Regions from separate parts of the Microbacterium pumilum genome, predicted to be linked through region 2. Evidence: predicted binding sites of a transcription regulator. Region 2 holds the regulator's gene; each other region holds the start of a gene.
The links. Region 2 encodes LexA, which represses DNA repair genes until DNA is damaged. Its sites were predicted from a motif close to TCGAACANNTGTTCGA; they were not measured.
Positions count from the first base shown of each region.

Region 1: ABD188_RS04610 (Rv2578c family radical SAM protein) is a predicted target of LexA. The motif match lies at 1,104-1,119, and genes of this name have one in related genera.
Region 3: ABD188_RS00640 (HNH endonuclease signature motif containing protein) is a predicted target of LexA. The motif match lies at 1,296-1,311, and genes of this name have one in related genera.

Region 1 is NZ_BAAAOH010000001.1:1,004,166-1,006,429, reverse strand. Features, by position in the region: gene ABD188_RS04615 (D-alanyl-D-alanine carboxypeptidase family protein) at 1-1,009, opposite strand, end outside; gene ABD188_RS04610 (Rv2578c family radical SAM protein) at 1,128-2,198, shown strand.
Region 2 is NZ_BAAAOH010000001.1:2,417,457-2,419,720, reverse strand. Features, by position in the region: gene ABD188_RS10620 (histidinol-phosphate transaminase) at 1-360, opposite strand, end outside; gene ABD188_RS10615 (LysM peptidoglycan-binding domain-containing protein) at 376-744, opposite strand; gene lexA (transcriptional repressor LexA) at 1,003-1,683, shown strand; gene ABD188_RS10605 (hypothetical protein) at 1,815-2,264, shown strand, end outside.
Region 3 is NZ_BAAAOH010000001.1:141,543-143,806, reverse strand. Features, by position in the region: gene ABD188_RS00645 (thiolase family protein) at 1-651, shown strand, start outside; gene ABD188_RS00640 (HNH endonuclease signature motif containing protein) at 746-1,225, opposite strand; gene ABD188_RS00635 (hypothetical protein) at 1,486-1,956, opposite strand; gene ABD188_RS00630 (TetR/AcrR family transcriptional regulator) at 1,986-2,264, shown strand, end outside.

The sequences.
Region 1 (2,264 bases), 1.4 Mb from region 2:
CGTGCGCCGCGATCCATGCGCCCTGCGGTGACGTGGCGAGATCGTCGAGAGTGCCGCATCCGCCATTGCACGCGACGATGTCTGCGGTGATGCCCGATTGGTGTTCGCTGTAGCCCGGTCGCGCACTGACCAGGTCGGCGCCGGCGACTCCGCGGTCGGACACCTGACTGCCGTACGACGAGCGCTGCGTCGTGTACGAGCGGAAACCGCTCTCGATCGCGATCTCACCCGCACCTGCCTGGCTCGCCGCTGCCGCCATCCCCGTGAGAGCGGATGCCGCGTCCGGCCGGAGCGTGCCCTCTTCGATGTTGCGCACGTTGTCGGGCATGACGAGCACGTCGGGGCGGTATTGCAGAGGCTCGTAGGGGCGCATCTTGTTGACGACGACCCAGATGCGGGCGGGATCCGCCAGCGAAAGGCAGGGCGCATTTCCGCTGACGACAGCGGCGCGGAAGCCCTCGCCACCGCCCGCGGCGCTGATCACGCCCTCGTCGTCGCCTGCCGCGAGGGCGTCGCCCACCTCGGGCAGCGTGCAGATGTTCTCGGTCGCCAGGGTCTGCGCGACCTTCGGAACCGGCAGTGCCTCGACCGAAGGCAGCGGCGGCGGCGCGAACCGTGCCGCTGCGTGCGTACGTCCGGCATCGTCCGTCACGGTGGAGGGTTCCATGATCAGCGCGGTCACCGCGGCGGAGGATCCGAGCAGCAACGCGGCGGCGGCCGCGAGGCCGATGGCGACACCTGCTCTTGCTGCCCGCGGTGCACGTGCGTGGCGCGCCGGCGCGACATCCGTGCTGAGCAACTGCGCGGCGCGCGCATCGTGTCGACTGGGCAGTGGTTGCGGCCGGGATGGCGCGCCGTCGCCGGCGATGATCGGCAACGGCAGGGTCGTCGGGGGTGATTCGGCAGGTGTGCTGAGCTCGCTCTCGCGGGCGCGACCGCGCGCCTCTTCGCGCAGCGCTCTCGCGGCGCGTCGAGACAGGGGGGAATCGGGCGGTCGGGACACCGTCACACCCCCATTGTCACCCCGAGCGTCCGAGATCGCGAGGATGCGGTGTTCGCTCTGCCTTTCGTTCTAGGTTGCCGTGAATCACCTTGACACATCATAGAACATCTGTTCCCATGGATGCATGCGGTGGCAGGGTCAAGAGCTGGGGGTGGCGGATGCCGCGGCCCTGCCAGGCATGGAACGCCTCAACGGTCTCGTCCGCTCGGTGACGACCCCCGAGTTCGCGGGCGTGACCTTCCACGAGGTGATGGCCAAGAGTGCGTTGAACCATGTGCCCGGAGCATCCGCCATGCCGTTCGACTGGACGGTGAACCCCTACAGGGGCTGCACGCATTCATGCACATACTGCTTTGCTCGGGGCACGCACGAGTACCTCGAGCTGGATTCAGGTCACGACTTCGACAGTCAGATCGTGGTCAAGATCAATGTCGTCGACGTGCTCGCAAAGGAGCTGCGCCGAGGATCGTGGCGGAACGAGCCCGTCATGCTCGGCACGAACACCGACCCGTATCAGCGTGCCGAAGGCCGCTATCGCCTCATGCCGGGGATCGTGGCGGCGCTCACCGAATCGGGTACGCCGTTCTCGATCCTGACGAAGGGAACTCTGCTGCGGCGGGATCTGCCGATGCTCCAGGATGCGGCGGAATCGGTTCACGTGTCGATCGCCATGTCGATCGCGGTGTTCGACGACGACCTTCAGCACAGTGTGGAACCCGGCACGCCGTCGGCGGCGGCACGACTCGACACCGTGCGCGCGGCGACCGAGGCCGGCTTCCGGGTGACGGTGTTCCTCATGCCGATCCTCCCGCACCTGACAGACTCCATCCCCGCGATCGACGACGCCCTCACCCGCATCAGGGCAGCCGGCGCAGCGCGAGTCATCTATGGGGCGCTGCACCTGCGGCCGGGCGCGAAGCAGTGGTTCATGCTGTGGCTGCAGCAGCAGCATCCCGAGCTTGTCTCGTCGTACCTCGGGCTGTACCCAGGAGCCGCAGCGACGGCTCCGAAGGCCTACCGGTCATGGCTGGCGAAGCGCGTGCGCCCGCTGCTGCGCGTGCACGGACTCGACGGCCACGCGGAGGACGACGCGGATCGGCCGCGCAGCGCGGGCGTGTCGGGGCTGGCCGCCCGCTCGACCGTGGTGACGACATCGCGCGGGCGAGCAGCGGAGGAGGCCGCTCGCCTCTTCTGAGTCACCGGCGTTGAATCCGTGCGGCCGCGACCACCAAAAGGACGAAACGCGCCGACCCCCGAGAGA
Region 2 (2,264 bases):
CGTCGGAGCGAAGCCGAATGCGGTGCGGCCCGGACCGCCGAACGCCTGCAGGACGTGCTGGAGAACCTCGTTCGAGCCGTTCGCCGCCCAGATCTGGTCGGGTGTCAGGCCGTACCCCAGGTACTCCGCAAAACCTTCGCGTAACGCGGTGAACTCCCGATCGGGGTAGCGATTCACGTCCCGCAGCGCGAGAGCGATCGAATCCAGGATGTCGTCCGCGACCTCTCCGGGAAACGGATGCGTGTTCTCGTTGACGTTGAGAGCCACCGGCAGGGCGGCCTGCGGCGCACCGTACGGAGTCTGGCCGCGCAGATCGTCGCGGAGGGGCAGATCATCGAGGCGAGCAGTCACCCCGCCCATGCTACGGCCGAACCGTCACCGACCCGATGTGTACTCCGCTGGGATGGCGAGCCGCTGGCCGGCGGAGATCGAGACTCCGTCCAGTGCGTTGAGTCGCACGATCGCGTCGATCACGTCTCTCGGATCGGCGGTCGGGGCGACTTCTTCGGCGATCGACCACAGGGACTCGCCCGACGAGACCACGACGGTGCTGAAGGTATCGGCCGGAGCTCCGGCGTCGCGTGACGCCAGCGCCGCGCCGCCGCTCATCACCGCGATGCCGAGTGCGATCGCGGCGGGGAGGGCTGCCGTCGCCACGAGCACGCGTCGACCTCGCACCGTGAGGCGAAGGCGCGTTGCCGGCAGGCGGGTGGTGCCGGATGCGGTGATGCTGATGGCGGTCATGTGATCCTCCTGCGGGTGGGGAGAGATTCGCATCCGCCCCTCGGCCGGGAGCGGCGGATACGAATCTCTCTTCCGAACTTATCTTCGATGTTCTAGAGTGTCAACTACGGGTGCGGATGCCGATTCCTCGAACGCGACACGCGGTCAGCTTCGCCGGGAGACGCGTTCGAACCGGATACGGTTTCGATACCGACACCCCACCACGGGCCTCCGACATTCGAAGACCAATGCCCCCACGCGGGAGACAGGAGCTGGATCATGAGCGAGGTAAGCGGCCGAGAAAAGCCCCAGACCCGGCGACGCAAGAGCCTGAGCGACAAGCAGCTCGCGATCCTCGAGGTGATCCAGCGTTCCATCGCCAGGCACGGCTATCCGCCGAGCATGAGAGAGATCGGCGATGCCGTGGGCTTGAAGTCGCTGTCGAGCGTCACGCACCAGCTCAACCAGCTCGAGCTGAGCGGCTACCTCCGACGCGACGCCGGCAAGACGCGCGCCATGGAGGTGCTCATCGACCTGCCGGGCGCCGCGACCGAGAACCCCGCGGACAGCGGTCCCTCGGTCGGCGACGCGGCGATGGTGCCGCTCGTCGGTCGGATCGCGGCCGGCGTGCCCATCACGGCGGAGCAGCAGGTCGAGGAGATCTTCCCGCTCCCCCGTCAGCTCGTGGGCAAGGGAGACCTGTTCATGCTGAAGGTCTCGGGCGAGTCGATGATCGACGCCGCGATCTGCGACGGCGACTGGGTGGTCATCCGTTCCCAGTCCACCGCGAACAACGGCGACATCGTCGCCGCGATGCTCGACGGGGAGGCCACGGTCAAGACCTTCCGCCAGAGGGATGGCCACACCTGGCTGCTCCCCCGCAACTCGGCATTCGAGCCGATCCTCGGCGACGAAGCCGTCGTGCTCGGCAAAGTCGTCGCGGTGCTGCGCGCGGTCTGACGGCACCGGGCCCGGGCGGAGGGGCGCTGCGCCCGTTCCGAGCCGCAGGTCAGCACTTCTCGCCCGCCGAGGGTGATGCCATCCCCGCGTGGTAGGTCACAATGAGTGACATCCCGCCATGAGGAGGCGTCATGAGTGAGCCAGACACCGTCGACCTGCAGGCCGAACTCGACGCGCTCCGCGCGGAGAATGACGCGTTGCGGCTACGCGCCGAGGTGAACGAGGATGAGGTCGCACCGGCCTCGAGCAGTCGCAGCGGCTGGTGGCGCGCGCTCCTGTCCGCGGTCCTCATCATCGTCGCGACGATCCTCGTTCCGGTGTCGATCATCGGCGCCTGGGCTCGCGTGCAGCTGGTCGATGAGGATGCGTTCGTCGCGACCCTCGCCCCGCTGGTGGACGACCCCGCGGTGCAGGACATGATCATCGACGAGTCGATGGAGGCCATCAACGCCCAGGTCGACTTCGCCGAGATCACCTCGAACGTGTTCGACGGGATCGCCTCCCTCGGCCTGCCGCCACGCGCGGCAGACGCGCTCACGCTCCTCGAGGCGCCCGCTGCGAACGGGCTGCAGAGCCTCGTG
Region 3 (2,264 bases), 2.3 Mb from region 2:
TACGGGATCTCGCGCGAGCAGCAGGACGCGTTCGCGCTCCGCAGTCACCGGCTCGCGGCGCAGGCGTGGGCCGACGGTGCCTACGACGGCGAGATCGTGCAGGTCGATGGCACGTCGCTCGCCCGCGATGAGGGCATCCGCGACGACACCACACTCGAGGTGCTCGGCGGACTGCGCGCCCTGTTCGCCGCCGACGGCTCCGTGACCGCGGGCAACTCCTCGCCGATCAACGATGGTGCGTCGGCCATCCTGCTGGGCGCGGAGGGCGCGCTGGATATCGAGCCGCTCGCCCGCATCACCGGTCGTGGAGTCTTCGGCAACGACCCCGACGTGTTCGGTGTCGCTCCCGTCGAGGCTGCGAACCGAGCACTCGCTCGTGCCGGTCGGTCGTGGGCGGACGTCGACTTCGTGGAGCTCAACGAGGCATTCGCGTCGCAGTCGCTCGCGTGCATCACGCTCTGGGAAGACCTCGACCCCGAGATCGTCAACATCCACGGCGGTGCGATCGCGATCGGCCACCCGCTGGGCGCCTCGGGCGGACGCATCATCGGCCACGCGGCGCACGAGCTCGCGCGTCGCGGTGGTGGTGTCGCCGTCGCCGCGATCTGCATCGGCGTCGGCCAAGGACTCGCGGTCGTCCTGGAGCGGTAGCAGGCCGTCCGGTCTGACCGAGCCTGGCGGATCGGTGGAGGTCGCGACGCCGTAGCCCCGCGCCGCGATCTTCTCATTCGCGCTCCCATTTGCGTCAGGCTGCCGTGAAGCGACGCGGGGACTTCGAGGTCAATCGCAACGGCTCGCCGGCTTCGCCCGTCACGGGGTGCGCCGGAGGATGGAGCCAGTACGTGTCGATCCCCGTCTCCGGAACCCGCTCACGGGTGATCCGCCACCCCTCGTTGTGCAGCCTCAAGTGGCAGTTGCGGCACAACGGGACGCCATGATCGACATCCGTCTTGCCGTGGTGCTCCCACCAATGGTCCAGATGGTGGAGCTCGCACACCGATGGAGGCGCCGTGCAGCTCGGCCAGATGCACCCGCCGTCACGTACCGCGATCGCGATGCGCTGCTTCGTGGTGAAGAGACGTTGGTCGCGCCCCACGTCGAGTGGTCGGTGATGCTCATGTTGGATGACCGGCACCGCTCCGGCGTCGCAGAGGTACTTCTCGATCAGGCCGCCCGGCAGTGCCTGTCCGCCGTCCTCGAGGTGTCCGACACCCGTGATGCGCATCCCGCCTCGAGTGCCGGCCGCCGTGATCGCCGACGCCTCGACGACGATCCGAACCCCGGGCTGACGGTCGCCGAACGCCTGTGCGGGGTCGGCGGAAATATACGAAGGTCCACCGACATTCCCGTGGGCAGGAACGCCCGTCAGCGCGCCGGCGCATCACGAAACAGTAACGAGAGGTCCATACTCGAACGCCCGAGATCGGGCGGCTCTGACGTGCCGCCGACACGCAGGTCTACCGAGGTCTCGACGGATCCGTCGCGTCACGATGCTGCGGCCGCGACGGTCGCACCGATCGCGACGGCGAGGGCGCCGAAGAACACGACGGCGCTGAACAGCATGTGGAAGGTGGTGCGACGACCGAGACGTCCCGACAGCGCGACCAGGGCTGCGGGCACGTAGTCGCGCAGACCCGGGTTCGTCTCACCGAGCACCGTGCGTGCGCGACGCACCATCGTCGCGTCACCGAAGCCGATGAAGACGAGCAGCACACCGAAACCGACCCACGCCCACAGCGCGGCGCCCGTCACGACGAAGGCGGACCATGGCACGAGGAACCCGACCATTGCGACGGCGTGAGTCCAGACGAGCCCGGCGCTCTGCCCGTGCGCATGCCTCGCCCAGGAGACCAGCAGCGTCACTCCTACGGTGGCCTGGATCAACCACGCCCCGAGCACCACGTATCCCATGCCCGTCAGGCTACTATGGAAGTAGTGCTGTGTCACTACTTCCATAGTAGAGTCGTCGAGCCTAAGGTCGGATTGTGAGTTCCACCCGAGAGCGCGCTCTGGACGCTGCCGTCCGGCTGGTCGGCGAGCAGGGCGTGCGCGCTCTCACACACGCGCGCGTCGATGCAGAGGCCGGCCTCCCGAAAGGCTCCACGTCGAACTGGTTCCGCACGCGCGACGCACTCGTCGCCGGCGTGGTCGTCTCGATCGCCGAGCAGGAGCGGGCCGACCTCACGGCCGCGATGGCTTCCGCTCGTACGATCGACGACGTCGTCGACGTGCTCACGCGCCTGCTCGAAGACGCGACGGGTCGC